DNA from 3 places in the Leuconostoc sp. JNUCC 76 genome. Region 3 is predicted to be linked to each of the others. Evidence: predicted binding sites of a transcription regulator. Region 3 holds the regulator's gene; each other region holds the start of a gene.
The links. Region 3 encodes Rex, which represses fermentation and respiration genes when NADH is low (regulators of the CRP and FNR family bind a similar motif). Its sites were predicted from a motif close to TTGTGAANTANTTCACAA; they were not measured.
Positions count from the first base shown of each region.

Region 1: the regulator Rex is predicted to act here: its motif matches at 1,376-1,393, upstream of adhE (bifunctional acetaldehyde-CoA/alcohol dehydrogenase).
Region 2: the regulator Rex is predicted to act here: its motif matches at 4,510-4,527, upstream of JNUCC76_RS00495 (YagU family protein).

Region 1 covers NZ_CM132206.1:101,349-107,613, forward strand. The annotation lists gene JNUCC76_RS00595 (DUF6198 family protein) at 1-397, opposite strand, end outside; gene JNUCC76_RS00600 ((S)-acetoin forming diacetyl reductase) at 524-1,300, shown strand; gene adhE (bifunctional acetaldehyde-CoA/alcohol dehydrogenase) at 1,533-4,235, shown strand; gene rlmD (23S rRNA (uracil(1939)-C(5))-methyltransferase RlmD) at 4,274-5,758, opposite strand; gene JNUCC76_RS00615 (AbrB/MazE/SpoVT family DNA-binding domain-containing protein) at 5,830-6,265, opposite strand, start outside.
Region 2 covers NZ_CM132206.1:82,421-88,685, reverse strand. The annotation lists gene JNUCC76_RS00525 (DegV family protein) at 1-27, opposite strand, end outside; gene JNUCC76_RS00520 (fluoride efflux transporter FluC) at 71-409, opposite strand; gene JNUCC76_RS00515 (fluoride efflux transporter FluC) at 406-804, opposite strand; gene solA (N-methyl-L-tryptophan oxidase) at 953-2,080, opposite strand; gene JNUCC76_RS00505 (MetQ/NlpA family ABC transporter substrate-binding protein) at 2,116-2,979, opposite strand; gene JNUCC76_RS00500 (acetoin reductase) at 3,027-3,803, opposite strand; T-box leader at 4,088-4,333, opposite strand; gene JNUCC76_RS00495 (YagU family protein) at 4,542-5,081, shown strand; gene JNUCC76_RS00490 (FAD-dependent oxidoreductase) at 5,169-6,265, opposite strand, start outside.
Region 3 covers NZ_CM132206.1:1,863,111-1,869,375, reverse strand. The annotation lists gene tsaB (tRNA (adenosine(37)-N6)-threonylcarbamoyltransferase complex dimerization subunit type 1 TsaB) at 1-66, shown strand, start outside; gene rimI (ribosomal protein S18-alanine N-acetyltransferase) at 50-607, shown strand; gene rimI (ribosomal protein S18-alanine N-acetyltransferase) at 585-995, shown strand; gene tsaD (tRNA (adenosine(37)-N6)-threonylcarbamoyltransferase complex transferase subunit TsaD) at 988-2,004, shown strand; gene JNUCC76_RS09430 (redox-sensing transcriptional repressor Rex) at 2,102-2,752, shown strand; gene JNUCC76_RS09425 (lipid II:glycine glycyltransferase FemX) at 2,759-3,796, shown strand; gene JNUCC76_RS09420 (HAD-IIB family hydrolase) at 3,863-4,681, shown strand; gene JNUCC76_RS09415 (FUSC family protein) at 4,691-5,173, opposite strand; gene JNUCC76_RS09410 (nitroreductase family protein) at 5,266-6,009, shown strand; gene JNUCC76_RS09405 (type I phosphomannose isomerase catalytic subunit) at 6,042-6,265, shown strand, end outside.

The DNA.
Region 1 (6,265 bases), 440 kb from region 3:
CACCAATTGTCCAAATTCCAAACAGGTCAAGAGGAATGCGCCACCACCAACTAAGTTCACGAATGCCTAACGAGATAAAGTAATTGGCGAATACACCAACTAAAATACTAAATGCCATACCGAAGAAAATATTACCAAGTAATCGCAACCAATTGATACGCATGGCTAACCACATATTTAAGAAAGCCACAGAAATAGCTGTAATAGCTAAAAAGATACTAATTTGCCAGCCAGTGGTATTAGATAGGTTAGCGGCGCTAGCGGTCCATGGGGCTGAACCCATGGCGCTAGCTACGCTTAATCCATTACCAAATGAGTTAATGATTAAAGAGATAAAAAAGAAACTAATTTTTTGTTTGTATCCCAGTTGATAAAATTGACCATCTATATAGTACATTGTGTATTTTTTTCCTTAGTTGATTATCTTCTTATTATAGCATTAAGAAAGGTGCTTAAAGATAGTTTACAAAATCACAATTAAGGTATAGAATATATGCATTAGAAAATTGTGAGGAAAAAAACAATGTCAGAAAATAAAGTCGCTTTAGTAACTGGAGCTGGGCAAGGAATTGGACAGGCAATCGCAGAACGATTGTCAAAAGATGGGTTTAAGGTTGCCTTAGTTGGACGTCATATTGAAAAAGTACAAAAAGTAGCTGATGAAATTAATAAAAATGGTGGTGAAGCCATTGCTATTAAGGCTGACGTAGCAAAGCGTGATGAAGTTTTTGCGGCTGTTAAAGAAACAAAAGAAAAGTTTAACGGTTTTGATGTAATTGTTAATAATGCTGGTGTTGCTCCTACGACACCAATCATGTCTGTCACAGAAGACGACATGAACTGGACGTGGGGCATTAACGTAAATGGTATTGTTTGGGGAACTCAGGCAGCAGTAGACGCATTCAAAGAATTTGGTCATGGTGGCAAAATTATTAATGCAACATCTCAAGCTGGTGTTCAAGGTAACGCTAATTTAACTGCCTATGGATCAACAAAGTTTGCTATTCGTGGTATTACACAAACAACAGCTAGAGAATTAGCAGAGTTTGGTATTACAGTAAATGCATTTGCGCCTGGAATTGTTAAGACACCAATGATGGAAGATATCGCTCATGAGGTTAGTGTAAATGCTGGCAAAGACGATGAGTGGGGCATGGCACAATTCTCTGAAGGAATCGCTATGGGACGTTTGAGTGAACCAGAAGACGTTGCTAATGTCGTCTCTTTCCTTTCAAGTGAAGATTCAAACTATGTCACTGGACAAACATTGATTGTCGATGGCGGTATGGTATTTAGTTAATAAGTATTCAAAGTAAACAAAAAAGTATCCCACATATTTAATTTGGGATACTTTTTTGTTTTCAAAATGGCGTTTATGTGATTTACTATACAATTGATCTATGATAATGTTAGCGTTTCCAAACGTTGTTAAAACAGCATTTTGGAAACTTTTTTAAATATAGTTGCTTTTTTACAGTAGATGATATATACTTATATTGTTAATAAATGAGCAAGTAAAGGAGCATAAAATTATGGCAGAAGCAATTGCAAAAAAGCCCGCAAAAAAGGTTTTGACACCTGAAGAAAAAGCGGAACTACAGACACAAGCTGAGAAAATGACCGAGGGTTTGGTAGAAAAATCACAAAAAGCATTAGCTGAATTTTCAACATTTTCTCAAGAACAAGTTGATAAAATTGTTGCAGCTATGGCTTTAGCTGGTTCAGAAAATTCACTGCTATTAGCCCACGCTGCTCATGATGAAACGGGTCGTGGTGTTGTAGAAGACAAGGATACGAAAAACCGTTTTGCATCAGAGTCTGTTTACAACGCTATTAAATTTGATAAAACGGTTGGTGTCATTAGTGAAGATAAGATTCAAGGGAAAGTTGAACTAGCAGCGCCACTAGGTGTTTTGGCAGGAATTGTTCCAACTACAAATCCAACATCGACAACTATTTTTAAATCAATGTTGACAGCAAAAACGCGTAACACGATTATCTTTGCTTTCCATCCTCAAGCACAAAAGTCATCAGTGCTTGCTGCACAAATTGTTTATGATGCTGCGGTTAAAGCAGGCGCACCGGAGAACTTTATCCAATGGATTGAAAAGCCTTCACTATATGCAACAAGTGCGTTGATACAAAATCCTCATATTGCTTCAATTTTAGCTACTGGTGGACCATCGATGGTTAATGCAGCTTTGAAGTCAGGAAATCCATCAATGGGTGTTGGGGCTGGAAATGGTGCAGTTTATATTGATGCAACTGTTGACACAGATCGTGCCGTGTCTGACTTGTTGTTATCAAAGCGTTTCGATAACGGCATGATTTGTGCCACAGAAAATTCAGCCGTTATCCAAGCACCAATCTATGACGAAATTTTAACTAAGTTACAAGAACAAGGTGCATATCTTGTTCCTAAGAAAGACTACAAGAAAATTGCTGATTATGTCTTTAAGCCTAACGCAGAGGGATTTGGTATTGCTGGCCCTGTTGCTGGTATGTCAGGTCGCTGGATTGCTGAACAAGCTGGCGTAAAGATTCCTGATGGTAAAGATGTACTTTTGTTCGAATTAGATCAGAAGAACATAGGTGAAGCGTTATCTTCTGAAAAGTTATCGCCATTACTTTCAATTTATAAAGTTGAGAAACGTGAAGAAGCTATTGAGACGGTTCAATCATTATTAAACTATCAAGGCGCAGGACACAACGCAGCAATTCAAATTGGCTCACAAGATGATCCATTCATTAAAGAATACGCTGATGCTATCGGTGCTTCACGAATTTTGGTTAACCAACCTGACTCAATCGGTGGTGTTGGAGATATTTATACAGATGCTATGCGTCCATCGTTGACACTTGGTACCGGATCATGGGGGAAGAATTCATTGTCTCATAACTTATCAACATACGACTTACTTAATATTAAGACCGTGGCTCGCCGCCGTAATCGTCCTCAATGGGTTCGTTTACCTAAGGAAGTTTACTACGAAGCCAACGCCATTACTTATTTACAAGATTTGCCTACTGTAAACCGTGCATTTATTGTCGCTGATCCTGGTATGGTTCAGTTCGGATTTGTCGGTAGAGTGCTAGGCCAACTTGAGTTACGTCAAGAACAGGTTGAAACAAATATCTACGGTTCAGTTAAGCCTGACCCAACTTTGTCACAAGCTGTTGAGATTGCTCGCCAAATGGCAGACTTCAAACCAGATACAGTTATTTTACTGGGGGGTGGTTCAGCGCTTGATGCCGGTAAGATTGGTCGTTTCTTGTATGAATACTCAACACGCCATGAAGGTATTTTAGAAGATAATGAAGCCATTAAGGATTTGTTCCTAGAACTACAACAAAAGTTTATGGATATCCGTAAGCGAATTGTTAAATTCTATCATGCGCGTTTGACACAGATGGTTGCGATTCCAACAACTTCAGGTACCGGATCAGAAGTAACACCATTTGCCGTTATTACAGATGATGAAACACATGTAAAGTATCCATTAGCCGATTATGAATTGACACCGGAAGTTGCTATTGTTGATCCAGAATTTGTTATGACTGTGCCAAAACGTACAGTATCATGGTCCGGATTAGATGCTTTGTCACATGCTTTGGAATCATATGTTTCAGTAATGGCCTCAGAGTTTACACGCCCTTGGGCATTACAAGCCATTAAGTTAATCTTTGATAACTTAACAAACTCATACAATTATGATCCTAAGAATCCAACTAAAGAGGGTCAGAATGCTCGTACAAAGATGCACTATGCTTCAACGTTGGCAGGTATGTCATTTGCGAATGCTTTCTTAGGACTTAACCACTCACTAGCACACAAGACAGGTGGAGAATTTGGTTTGCCACATGGTATGGCTATCGCTATTGCAATGCCACATGTAATTAAGTTTAATGCGGTAACAGGAAATGTAAAGCGCACACCATACCCACGTTACGAAACATACACCGCACAAAAAGATTATGCAGATATTGCACGTTACTTAGGTTTAAAAGGTGATACAGATGAGCAACTAGTCGATGCATTGATTGCAGAAATCAAGAAGTTGGCTACATCTGTTGGCGTTAATCAAACATTATCAGGTAACGGCGTTTCAAAACACGATTTTGATGCCGGCTTGGAAAAGATGATTGATTTGGTTTACAACGATCAGTGTACACCTGGAAATCCACGTCAACCTAGCTTGGCAGAAATCCGTCAATTATTGAAAGATCAGTTCTAATAGAAAAGGCCTTACAACTAAGTAAGGTCTTTTTATTTTTAACGTTTTGTCAATTTAACAACACCCTCCCAACGGGCAGTTTGTGGGAACATGTCAATACTTTGAATGTAATCAACTTTGTAAGCTTTTGACAAATCAACCAAATCACGAGCTAAAGTTGAGGCGTTACATGAAATATACACGAACTTTTCAGGTTGTGTGCGCAAAATTTCTCGACGCAGTGCAGTGTCTAAACCTGTGCGTGGTGGATCAACAACTAATGCATCAGCGATCCATCCTTCTGCTTGCCACTTAGGGAACAGTTTTTCAGCCGTGCCCACTTCATAGTGAGCATTACTAATATGATTTAAAGTAGCATTTTGATTGGCATCATCAACTGCCTCGGGGATAATTTCCATACCACGAATTTCGCCAGCCTTGTCAGCTAAGGACAGACCGATTGTACCTACACCAGCATATGCATCGACTAGTTTATCAGCGTGCGTCAAATCAAGTGCTGCCAAGGCTTGATTATAAACCACGGACATTTGCGTATGATTTAACTGCATGAAAGCACGTGGTGACAATTGGAATGTTTTCCCGAGTACCTTTTCTTCGATGTAGTCCTTACCCCAAAGCTTAAGTGTTTCTTCACCCCAAACGAGGCTAGTACGACCGGGGTTATAATTTTGAAAAATACCACGAACTTCTGGTAGAGCCTGATTGATTGCTTCAATCAATGCAGTATCACCAGGGAACCCGTCTGTGTTTGTGATAAATGTTAGTTGTACTTCGCCGGTTGTCTGAGATACACGAGCAACAATAGTTTTTACCGTACCACGATTTTTATCTTCATTGTAGATTGAGACAGATAATTTATCGAGTAATCCACGAACGATACGCATAACTTTCATCGTGGCTGGGGTCTGTGTATGTACAACTGGTAAATCAACCAATTCATGACTACCGCGTTTATACATCCCTACACTTAATTCATCACCAATTTTTCGAACGGGGAATTGGGCTTTGTTACGGTATTCATACGGATGATCCATACCGATTGTGTCACGTATGTCATAATTAGACCAGCCTTTTGGTTGGAATTTTTCAAGCGATTGCACGAGTACATCTTTTTTGAAGCGTAATTGTGCTGGATAATTCATATGCTCCAACTCAAATCCACCAACACTATTTGCGAATTCATCAAGCGGTTTGACTCTATCTGGAGATTTTTCACGTATTTTTAAGACTTTAGCGGCGATATATTTTGGTTCTACTTCAGTAACCTTTACAACAGCCACTTCATCAGGTAAAGCGCCAGGTACAAATACAATCTTACGTTTAAAGTAGCCAATTCCTTCACCATTAATACCGAGGCGTTTGATTGTTAATGGGAAGTTTTGGCCAACACGTACGTTGACACCTTCACTCGTGTTGCCTCTTGGTGCGCCAGACTTACGCGGGTCAAAATTTTTACCATAATATGGTTTTTTACCGTTATTGTTGCGACTTTTTTGATACGGTCGCTTGTTTTGTTCTGTCATATTCATCTTTCTGCATTGCAATGCCCAAGGTTCATTATTATGTAACCATCATAACATGATAGCATGAAAAGTCAGGAGATGGGGACTACAAATGTTTGATAAGTGTGATAATAGAGTCGATAAATGTTTTGAAACAGCAGCAATATCCAACTTAAAGCCAACACGAAGGCAACAATCTCGAAGGTTGTTAGAGACAGATAACCTACCCATTGAAATAAAATCATACTGGTTACTAGGATTGCACAAATGATATAGGATGTTGCTTCAAATTCACGCGGTGCATTGGGTAGTAACCAACGGTTACCCAACATCATAATTAAAATAAAGTAGATTAAAAAATTGGCCATTTGATCATGCAAAATATGAAGCCGTCCAGCGTTGTTTGGAAACAGACCGACACCAGCTAATGACAAAGCCGATAAATTTAGCAATATGCGCAATGTAATAAGACGTCGGTTATGGCGCAGAATTTTTTGTAAAGGAACGAATAGATAATCTACTAACGCC
Region 2 (6,265 bases), 420 kb from region 3:
ATCAATAATAACTGCTATTTTACTCATTATTTTGTCCTCATTAATATGTTCAACTTAATTTGGTGTTCTTTCATAATATCGTGATTAGCGCAGTTCCTGCACTAAAGAAAATCATACCAAAAATGATTTGCCAAGCTAAGTACCAAGCTTGTTGGCCACGAGTGTATTGACTGCTTTGTGTCATCATCGTACTAAAAGTTGTTAGCCCAGCAATTACACCCGCAGTCCAAAAGCTATACATCGCGTAGGTTGCGCCTGTAGCAGTAAGATAACCTAGCGCGAAACTGCCAACCATATTAACAATGAATACGCCAGTAAAGTATTTTGAATTAGCTATCCACGTATTCAAAACAATATACCGTAGCATTGTGCCTAATGCCGAACCAATGGCTACTCCTAGTATTGTCATACATGTGCCTCACCGATCTTGTTGCCAAAGTAGTTGCCCAATTTTAACATTATAAGGCCACCACCAAGAGTTAGTATCATATAAACTAAAGCATTAGCTACACTAATGAATAACTGTTGATGTATTTGCCAAATCATGGTGCTAAACGTCGTGAACCCACCTAAAACACCAGTACCAAGGAAAGACTGCCACCGCTCTAACCGACTGCGATGACTCGCTAGATAGGCGCCCAACATTGCTAATAGCAAAGTACCAAGCCAATTAATTAACATTGTCATTACTGGCATTGGTCCAATTATTGGAACTAATCCCAAAAGATACCGTGTAGTCCCACCAATAGCACCACCTAGTCCAGTAACTAATAATTCAGTTAGAAAATTCTTCTGATTTTGCATACCCTCTATTTTAGCAATTTTATGCTTATTCAGCAAAACTTTTAAATGCTATAAATTTATCATGTACATTGAAAAAGCAACTACTAATTTAAGTAGTTGCTTTTTCTCACGCCATCATTTGATTTTACTAAAGCAGTTCAATATTTTCTTATGAATTAAACCGTGATAACAAAAATGGTGAAAGGTCAAAATCCAATGTTTCATTTAACGCTTTGGCAACCAATATTTCGCCTAATACACTAGCAAATTTAAAGCCATGACCACTTAATCCCGAAACAAACTGAATGTTTTTCTTTCCTGGCAAATCGTCAATAATAAAGTGCTCATCCGGAGACAAATCATAGCTGCAGGCCACACCATGATCCAAGTTGCCCACAGTTTTCAAAACACTGTTTAACAAAGGTGATATTTCTGTTTTATCCTCTTTAAGTGCATTAAAATCAAGTCGCTCTTCTCGCTTTGTGATATATTGCCCTCCCTGGTGTCGACCTATTTTAATGAGCCCTTTATTGGCTGGAAAACCGTAATAATGTGTACCGTCACCGAGTTGAATCGTAAATGCTGGAAAACCGGTCTCTTCTGCCAATTGTTTTGGTGCGTCAAACCACGAAACAACTTTTCTAACTGGCTGAATTGGTAAGCTGGATATCAGATCTTTCACCCAAGTACCAACAGTTATAACAGCTGATTTCCCTATAAATGTGCCTACATTTGTAGTTACATAAACAAATCCATTATCATCATTATCAACTGAAATGACCTGTGTGTTAAATTGTTCATGAGCGCCCAACCGTTTAGCTTCTTTAATATACGTATCAATAGCTAGTTCTGATTTCAAATAGCCAGATTCTTTTTCTAAAACCGCCTTGAATTGATTAGGTATTGCAAATTGTGGCCACTTTTTTCTGGCTTCAGAAGCATCATAAACTTCGATTGGTAACTCATATTTTTCAGCAGAAACTATGATATTATTTAAAAAGCTCGATTGCTTAGGTGCTATATTCAGCACTCCTGTTTGATGAAATATATCAACTTGTGTGTCTCTTTTTAGTTCGTCCCATAGTTCTTGCGCACGCAATACAAGAGGTACGTAAGATGAACCTTCACCATAAGCATGGCGAATCATCCTAGTTTCGCCATGGTGTGATCCATTAGTATGTGGTGGTGTGGCGGAATCAATTTCCAAAACGCGTAACCCCCTCTTAGCGGCATAATAACCAGTGCTAGAGCCAACAGAACCAGTTCCTATAACAATTAAATCATAAATTTCAGCCATGTTAACTCCTTACTTTTGGATATTCTAATGATAAACTAGTCAGCTAAATAAGAGACAGACTTTTGAACTTCGATTTTAGTACCATCAAACTTTTTGTTAATATATTTTTGAGCTGCTTTACTATGATACAACTTAACTAATTTTTTAAATTTAGCATTATTCTTATTCTTTTCTGCTGTGGCTAAAATATTAATATTGTCCTTTGTTGATTGGTTAATTTTTTCGTAGTAAAGTGAATCTTTCAAAACATTCAGTTTGCCTTCCAATGCAATTGTATTTCCAATAAGTGCAGCGGCAATTGAATTGTCTTTAATCACTCGTGGCCCGGTCGTATCATCAATTTCTTTAAACTTGAAGTTGTGTGGGTTGCTTTTAATGTCATTAACGCCAGAAAGACTATTAAAATTATCTTTTAATGTTATTAATCCAGCTTCTGCTAGCAATTTCAATCCACGTGCCGTATTAGCTGCATTGTTAGCAATAGCAATTGTTGACCCATCTGGAATATCGTCGATAGAATCATATTTTTCAGAGTAAATGCCCATAGGCTCTAGGTATGTTGTCCCTAAAACACTCAGCTTATTCGAGCTATTACTCTTGTTATAAGCCACAAAATACGCGTATGATTGAAAGGCATTAACATCCACCTTTCCTTGTGCAGTCGCTGTATTTAGTGAAACCCCATCAGTAAAGTTCTTAACCTTGATAGTGATATTTTCTTTTTTGGTTTCTGGTAGTTTCGCAATATATTCCCAAATTTGGGCATCCGATCCTATCGATCCGACAGTCACTTCCGTCTTATTGGTTGTTTGCGTCGTGTTTCTATGAATAATCACACCTGCTACAATAACAATTCCTGCCACAACAGCTGCTATGACTACCGTTTTCTTTTTTACCATCTCAAATTCTCTTTCTTATATTTTTTATTAGAAATACTTACAAAACGTCAATGAAATCTCATACCACCATCAATTAAAATTGATTGTCCAGTAATATACTTTGCCTGCTGTGAAACCAGAAATGATACAACATCGGCTACATCATCAGGCAAAGCCGCTCTTCCTAACGCAATTTCATTGACAACACTTTGCCTTTGAATCTCTGCTGTTGTGTTTTTAATTTGTGCTGTTCGCTGATCAATATAATCGCGTAAAGGTGTAATAACTATACCTGGATCGTAAGCATTTACAGTGATATTATATTTTGCGAGTTCTTTTGCCGCAGATTGACCTAATCCTCTAATGGCAAATTTGGAAGCTGAATATGCGCCTTGTAGTGCAGATCCTTCCACTGCAGCCAGTGAAGCAGCATTGATTATCCTTCCACCACTCCCTTGCTTTTTCAACTGTTTTGCAGCCGCCTGAATTCCCCAAAAAGTGCCCTTAAGGTTAACATCAAACAACCGCTCAACTTTTTCCGGATCGCTATCAATAATACTATCGATGTAGGCAATCCCTGCGTTATTAACAAACACATCTAGACGCCCAAAATCAGCTACTACTTTATCAACTAAATCAAAAACTGATTTTCGATCAGCAACATCTAAAACATAATATTTGGCTTGCTCTTCCTTAATAGCGTTGATACTATCACTCACATATTTAGCATTAGATTCATCAATATCGACTACTGCAACGTAATAATTTTCTGTTGCGAGTCTCTCAGCAATCGCTTTTCCTATTCCTCTACCACTGCCTGTAATAATTGCTACTTTCTTTGACATTTACTACTCCTGTCTCTTTACATAAAGTTGTATCACTAGCATTGAAAATTTATTCTGAAAAATCAAACTGAGATACAGGCTTTTAAAAGATACTCGTTTTATATACTAAAATAACCCAGTTAATTTTGTTTCAAGAGCTAAACTCAAACATACCCACAAACTCACTGGAAATCTTTCAACTCTGATAAGATGTTATTTGCTTCGTTTGTCATAGACCGTTCTCCATTATTTTTTTACATATGACAATAAAAAAAGTCCCATAATCTTTGCCTTATCTACAAAGATTATGGGACGAAAAACTCGTGTTACCACCCAAATTCTATAAAGTATCACTACCTTATACTTGACAGGTACATCAAAAGCGAGATACCTTAACGCGATAACGGGCGCACCCGAGCGATATTCACGAACATGCTCATACCACTAACGACTCCAAGACCATTTTCAATTCATTCGTAATACTAACTTTCACCAAATGTTAGCTCTCTTTGATTACCCCTAAAATTTACTTATCTTTTCTTTGTCTCATTTATTTGTAATAACTTTACAGCATTTATAATTATTTTGCAACCATTTATTCGTATTCTCATTGTTTTTTAATTACATGTATTTAATTTCACAATTTTCGAAATATCCATAATTCATCGAACATATTCCCGAAAGCAAATGAATTGACAAACGATTTCAATGCCTGTATTATTAACAGTTGTTAAACAATTCACATAGGGGAGAAACACTATGCTTACACTAAATAAACCAGTTGCATCACTAAAGGAGATCATCACTAAAAGTATTTTCTACGGATTTATTGCAGGAATGATTTCAGGAATGGTTAAAATCGGTTGGGAAAATATTTTGCCACCACGTACACTAGCTCGTAATGCCACCAACCCACCACAACATATGGCTGAGCAACTTGGCATTCCATCTAAACTAGTTCATTCATTCTTTTACTACTCTCAAGATCAAAAAGTATTTTGGTTCACATTGATTCTGCACTTCTCATTTGCCATTGTATTTGCAATACTATATGTGTTTGTATCTCAATATTGGTCTAAAATAGCTTTGTGGCAAGGTGCTGCTTATGGTATATTTCTTTGGATTCTTTGGCATATTATTATCATGCCTGCATTTGGAACAATTCCTGCTGCATGGAATCAACCTTTAGATGAACATATTTCTGAGTTCTTTGGGCACATTGTTTGGGCATGGTCAATCGCAGTAACGGTCTACTTCTTAATTGCTAAAGATAAGAATGGTCATTTGGAAAACGTATAATTCTACTTATAAAATAAAAAGGGACGCATCCTTTCGAGCTGCGCCCCTTTTTATTTGTAGCCTAATATTACATTATTCACAAACTAGTTAAAATTTAGGCTCACCAAGTGCATGTTGTGCCGCTAGGTTCAATAGACTCCATTGTCGGTCAAATCCTGGTTGGAAGAAAAAGTCGGCTTCAGCCAAATCTTCCAGACGAAGCCCTTGTTCGATAGCTAGCGCAATGACATTACCCTGAGCCGTTATATCATAGGTCGATAGTACCGCACCACCTAAAATACGATGTGTTTGTGGATCATAGTCCAGTCCGACATAAACTTCGGTGTTCCCCTTTTCTCGAGGAACATAGTCGGGCCGTAAGGTATCTTGATAGAAGGAACTCTTCAAAGTAACACCTGCTTTTTTGGCTGTTGTGGTATTTAATCCAGCCGTTGCAAAATGATAATCGAACACGCTTAATGCCGACGAGCCAACGACCCCTTTGAAAGGAACTGAGGGCTGATTTTCAAATAAATGTGCGATTATATAACGGACTTCACGCCGTACAACGGTTGCTAGTGCAATTGGTATTTTAGTTTGCGCAGGGATTGAATACGATAGAACTGCATCTCCCGCAGCATAGACATCTGGTAAATTCGTCCGTAAATATTCATCAGTTTTAATCCAGCCTTGATCGTCTAAATCAATCGCACCTTTCAACCAATTCGTATTTGGCTTAATCCCAGCGGCTTGAATAACTAAATCACTTGGGTACTTCCCCTCATTTGTTTTTACTGCCGTTACTTGACTAGTTCCCTCATAACTTTCGATGCGAACACCTGTAACCACTTTTACACCTTTATCAGCTAATTCCTTTTCCAGAATAGCTGTTAATTCAGCATCCAAATAACTGCCCAAAGGGCGGTCAATCATATCAATTAAAGTAACGTTTTTCCCGGCCTTAACACTTGCCTCCGCTGCCTCAACGCCAATGTAACCCGCACCAACAATTGTGATATTTTTAACAGCAGGGTTTTCTAACTTGGCTTTTATACTTGTTGCCCAATCTTTACCGCGCATGAGATAGACATTTTCTAAATCGTTCCATGGAACAGGTAGACTATTTGGTGTCACGCCTGAACTTAATATCAGCTTATCATAGCTATATTTCTCAATACTACCGGTAGTAACGTCTTTGACAGAAA
Region 3 (6,265 bases):
GAGCTGAACTGGATTGCTGCTCATCCTGGTGAGGATAAACCAGAAAACTATGTTTTTGAAATTTAGAAAATCAAAGCATTTATTAAATAGTTTGCCAAAATATACCGAAAAAGTTGTTGATGTCCAAGGGACAACATTTTTATTAAGGCGAGCTACGATGTCAGACATCGATATGCTAATAAAAATTGAAGAAGCAGTTTATAATGGTTCAGCGCCATGGCTTTTACGTGATTTTGTGAGTGAACTGTCACGTCCCCATGTCCGACTGTATTTGGTCATTGAACGACGTGGTCAAATTGTTGGTTTTGCAGGTGCTGCTTTACGCACTGAGATTCATGACATGCACATTACTAATATAGCTGTCCTACCCGTGTGGCAAAATAGCGGCTTAGGCACGATACTCATGCAAGAGCTGAAATTGTTTACCAAAAAAACCGGTGTGTCATCAATGACTTTGGAGGCCAGAGTGTCCAACCTGGGCGCACTGGCATTGTATGAACGACTAGGTTATAAGCAAACAGGTATTAAGAAAGGATATTACCTCGATAATCGCGAAGATGCGGTATCGATGGCATTACACTTTGATGATTCGACGAGCAACAACTGAAGATATTGACTTGATATGGCATATAGCCGATGCTGCTTTTGGATCATCTCCTTGGCCCAAAAGCGTTTTTGAACATGATTTAGCTAGTCCCAGGACAGCTTATTTTATCGGGGATGGTGGTTTTGTTGGTATTACGACAATACTTGATGAAGCTGAAATTGTTAGTGTTGCAGTACATCCTGATTATCAAAAGCAAGGTGTTGCACAGAACATTTTTAAACATATTTTTAATATGAAGCAAGTTACTCGATTTTTACTTGAAGTATCAGCACAAAATGGAAGTGCCCAAGCACTATATAGAAAGCTGGGATTTACAGAGTATTATCGTCGTGAAAAATATTATAGAAATGGTGATGATGCAATTATGATGGAGAAAAAAATTGACTAAAATAATTTCCTTTGAATCAAGTGCGGATGAAACAAGTGTCGCCATTGTTGAAGACGGTAACATTGTTCTAAGCAACAGTGTGGCTACCCAAATTAATTCACATCAACGCTTTGGTGGTATTGTTCCTGAAGTGGCCAGTAGACATCATATTGAATGGATTACCCGGGTATTAAACGATGCTTTAGACACCGCTCATGTCGAACCCAAAGCGCTTGACGCGGTTGCTGTAACATATGGCCCGGGACTAGTTGGATCTTTATTAGTCGGCTTAATGGGGGCGAAAACATTTGCTCTGGCGCATGGCTTGCCAGTTATTCCAGTTAATCACTTAGCAGGCCATATTGCAGCGGCAAATTTCAACAAACCAATTAAATATCCAGCCATGGCATTAATGGTATCTGGTGGACATACTGAACTTGTATTGATGCGTGAAGAAAACCAATTTGAAGTTATTGGTGAAACACGTGATGATGCGGCTGGAGAAAGTTTTGATAAAGTTGGGCGGCTATTAAATTTGCCGTATCCTGCTGGGAAGACAATTGATGAGATGGCTCATAGAGGCCAACCAACCATTAAATTTCCAACTGCCATGGCATATGAAGATAATTATGATTTTAGTTTTTCTGGTTTGAAGAGTGCGGTAATTAATTATGTGCATCACGCCAATCAAAAAGAGGAAACGATCAATCAGGATGATTTGGCGACTAGCTTTCAAAATGCTGTTGTTGATGCATTAATTGGTCGAACAAAACGAGCATTAGAAAATTTTCCCGTTAAAAGTTTTGTATTAGCTGGTGGTGTCGCCGCAAATTCTCAATTACGTGAAGAATTGACTATGCTATTAAACGATTTTCCAAAGACAGAATTTATCCCCGTTCCGATGCAGTATACAGGGGATAATGCGGCAATGATTGGTGCTGCAGGTTATTGGAATTACAAGAAAAATATTTTTGCTGATTTAGATTTAAACACGGATCCGGGATTAGATTTTGAATTGTTACAATCCTGACATCATTGTGAAAACATCACTATCTTTTGCTAAAACCTTTTTATATATGGTATACTAGTTATGCAAAAGTTCACAAGTTTAATTAATGGAGATAATTATGACTCAACAACCTAAAATACCGCGTGCAACTGCTAAGCGGCTACCTATATATTTTCGTTATCTAACATTTTTACATGATGCTGGTAAGGAACGGATTTCTTCCTCAGAGTTGAGTGAAGCTATTAAGTTCGACGCGGCAACAATTCGTCGAGATTTTTCATATTTTGGTGCGCTAGGTAAGCGTGGCTATGGTTATGACGTCAAAGCGCTTTTAGATTTTTTTGCTAATGTTTTAGACCAAGATAGTCTAATTAATGTGGCCTTAATTGGTGCAGGAAATCTTGGACAAGCGTTATTAAATTTCAACTTTCATCAATCGTCGAATATGCGTATTGCAGCAGCCTTTGATGCTGACGAAAAACGTGCTGGTACAATTTTATCAGGTGTGCCTATTTATTCTATGGAAGAATTACAAGAACAGATGACAGCACAACGCATTAATATTGCGATTCTAACTGTTCCTCAAGGTGTAGCACAAGAAATAACAGATCAATTAGTAGAAACGGGCGTTAAGGGCATTTTAAACTTTACACCGGTGCGTGTAACTGTTCCGGCAGGTGTTCGTGTACAAAACGTTGATTTAACAAATGAATTACAGACGTTAGTTTACTTCATTGAAAACTACGGCTCAATTACGACAGGACTATAATTTCACATGACTATTTTAAATTTAGATGATTCCAAAAAAGTAACTGATTATCAAAAATTTGTTCGTGAAAATCCACGCGGGCAAGTGACACAAGATCCATTGTGGGGGAAATTAAAATCTAATTGGGGACATCTTTATGTTTATCATGAGACAGATGGAAAAATTGATGCTGTGATGTCTATTTTGACTGTTGAAGCAGTTCCCGGGAAACTACTGGCTTATGTTGGGCGTGGCCCAGTGGCAGACGTTGAAAATATTGATTTAATTAAGTCAATGATTTCTGAGGCCTTAGCAGCTTTGCCAGATAATGTATTTTTGGTTCGTATGGATCCAGAAATTGCATATTCAGATGAATTAAATCAGAAATACCTTGATGCTGGTTTTCAAACCAGAAATAAACAAGTTCAACATATGCATGGTAATATTCAACCGCGTAAGAATGTGGTCTTATATTATGACGGTCGTGGTGAGGGAGCTGACCCCATTACTAATGAAGATGAATTAATGTTACATTTTAAGCCAAAGGTTAGAAATGATATTCGTCGTGCTTTTCGTGATGGTGTAACGATTACAAGTGGTGATAGTGAAGAAGATGTTCGAGCACTTTTTGACACTTATGTTTCAATGGCTAAAAATCATGGTATAACGCATCGACCAATTGACTATTTCTTGCGCATGCAAAAGTTATGGCGTGGAACAGGATTGTTCCGTGTTTATTTGGCTCATTTTGAAGGGCAAGTTATTGCCAGTGGTCTTGGATTTTCTTATGGTGATGAAATTTGGTATATGTATGCTGGTTCATATCGTGAATTTGGAAAGCATAATGCACCTGCAGCTATTCAATATGAGATGCTTAAGTGGGGACTTGAATTAGGCAAAGTCGAATATGATTTCGGTGGCATTGGCGAATTTGATAATTCGGATGGATTGTACAAATTCAAACATGAATTTGCCTATCATGATCCACATGCAGAATATATTGGTGAATTAGATTGGGTTGTTGATGAATCAGGGTACCAAGAATATCTTAAACAATTTGAATGAAATTAGCGCTTAACGGCGCTTTTTTGGTACAATTGAAAGATAGTATTTACAGGTAGGAGACAAGTAATGTCAATTAAATTAATTGCGTCAGACATGGACGGTACATTTTTGACTGCAAATGATGAATACAGTCAAGCTAGATTTGAGCGTGTTTTATCAGTCATGAATACACGTGAGATGCGTTTTGTGGCAGCATCAGGGCGCCAAGTTAAAAATCTACAACAATTGTTTGCCCCAACAATTAATAATGGCTTTGAAATGGATTTTGTTGGATCCAATGGTGCAGTTGTATCAACATTTGAACAACAATTATATTCGGTTCACTTATCAGCACAACAATTAGAAAAAGTAATTGAATGGAATGCAAAAAATCCAGACTCGGCAGAAAATATTATTATCATGACTGGTGATAAGGGGACTTATGTATCTAATCATGCCACTGGGCAAGTAGCAGAAATGGTATTTCAATTTTATCCCAATGTCAAGCAAGTTGAAAAATTAATGCAAGTTGATGATCATATCTTAGGTATTACTTTTGTGTGGCCAAATAATGAAGTGCAGCAACATGTGGCTGCACTTCGCAATATTTTCGGTGACGAGCTACATGCCACGGGATCTGGATTTGGTTCAGTTGATGTACTTGGAAAAGGTGTTGATAAGGCAGCAGGACTACAAGTTTTGCAAGATTACTACAATGTTTTAGATAGTGAAGTGATGGTATTTGGCGATAATGGTAATGATTTAGAGATGCTGACTAAATACGAAAATGGGTTCGTGATGCCTAATGCTGAGCCGTTTATGCAACAAAGAGTAACTAAAAAAGCCGTCGATGTGAACACAAACGATGGGGTTTTGAAGACTATTGAAAAATATTTAGGTATCTAAAAAAGCGACTTACGTCGCTTTTTTTGGTGACCAAAATCGATTAATTGCTATTGCCATGACAACACCAATAAATGTATCAACAATTCGATCAATGACGTAAATAATTGTTGCACCAGCAGGAATATTAAGTGAAATCATTAGTAAAGCGGCCATTGCACCAATGACGCCACTGTTGTAGTTGAAGCCATCTAATAAAACAATGACAACAATTACCAATACTGGTAACAAAATCATGGATACCCATGCTGCTTGATGTGTTTGCTGATGAACAATAAAGTAAAAAAGTGCAAAGGCACCGCCAACAGTGTTAGAAATCAAACGAACTTTCGCAAAATTTAGTGTTTTGTCCCAACTTTCACGCAAAGCAAAAACTGCTGCTAGACAAGCAACAAATGGTGGTCGATGAAAAAAATAAAAAGACGTAATAATTATCATAACGGCCAGGGCAGTCTTTAATGTACGTAATCCTAACCGGAATTTCCCGAATTGCATAAATTTCTCCAATGAATATTTTATTATTTTATCATAATTTTATGGTACTATCTAGGTATGAATATTATTTGGTTTCATGAAAGGATTTTACTATGTCTAACCCAACCTTAGATGTGCTTAATCAACATATGTCCATACGTTCCTTTACAGATGAAATGGTCTCTGATCAACAGGTTTCAGAAATTATTCGTGCTGCAACTGCAGGACCTAATATGAATAATTACCAACCAGTAACTTTTATAGAAATTACATCACAAGATATAAAGGCTGATATTACTACTAAAGTAGGCATGAAATATATTGAAACTGCAGCAAGATACTTTGTTGTAACGGTTGACTACAATAAAGATTTAATAGGCTTAAACGATGAGCAGCGCCGTCAGGCAGAAGAGAACATACAGAGCTATGCAGTACTTGAAGGTGGTATTGTGAGCGCCGGAATTGCTCTCGGACGGGCTCAAGTTGCTGCTGAATCACTGGGATTAGGCAGTGTGACTATGGCTGGTGCATTAGGAGCCTTAGAAATTTACGAAGAGCATCTCAACTTGCCACGTTATGTGAAAGCGGTGATGGGCTTCTCGGTTGGTCATCCGGCGGATAATCCTGGTATTAAGCCAAAACTTGGTGAAAGTGGCTTTTTGATGAAGGATCGCTATAATCAAGAACAGTTAGAAGAGGCAGTTACCGCGTATAATAAAGTGATGGTTGAATATTATGCGAATCGAGGTATTGAACGTTCTTGGACAGAAAACAATGCTCGAATGTTAACTCGTGAACAAAAAACAACACCATTATTGACGAAGTATGCTAAAGATAAAGGATTTAACTTAAAATAATTTTTTTAAATAAAAATGAAAGCGATTACATTATGACGATATTACATTTACAAGCAGAGCTACATGAAAAGATGTGGGGTGGAAGTGCCCTGAAAGCCTTTAATTATAAAATTCCGAGTGATCATACTGGGGAGGCTTGGACAATTGCTGCCCATAGTAATGGACAATCTACTGTAATTAACGGGAAATTAGCAGGTCAAGGATTGAGTCGAGTTTGGCAAGATCATCCAGAGTTGTTTGGTGGTCATGGACGTGA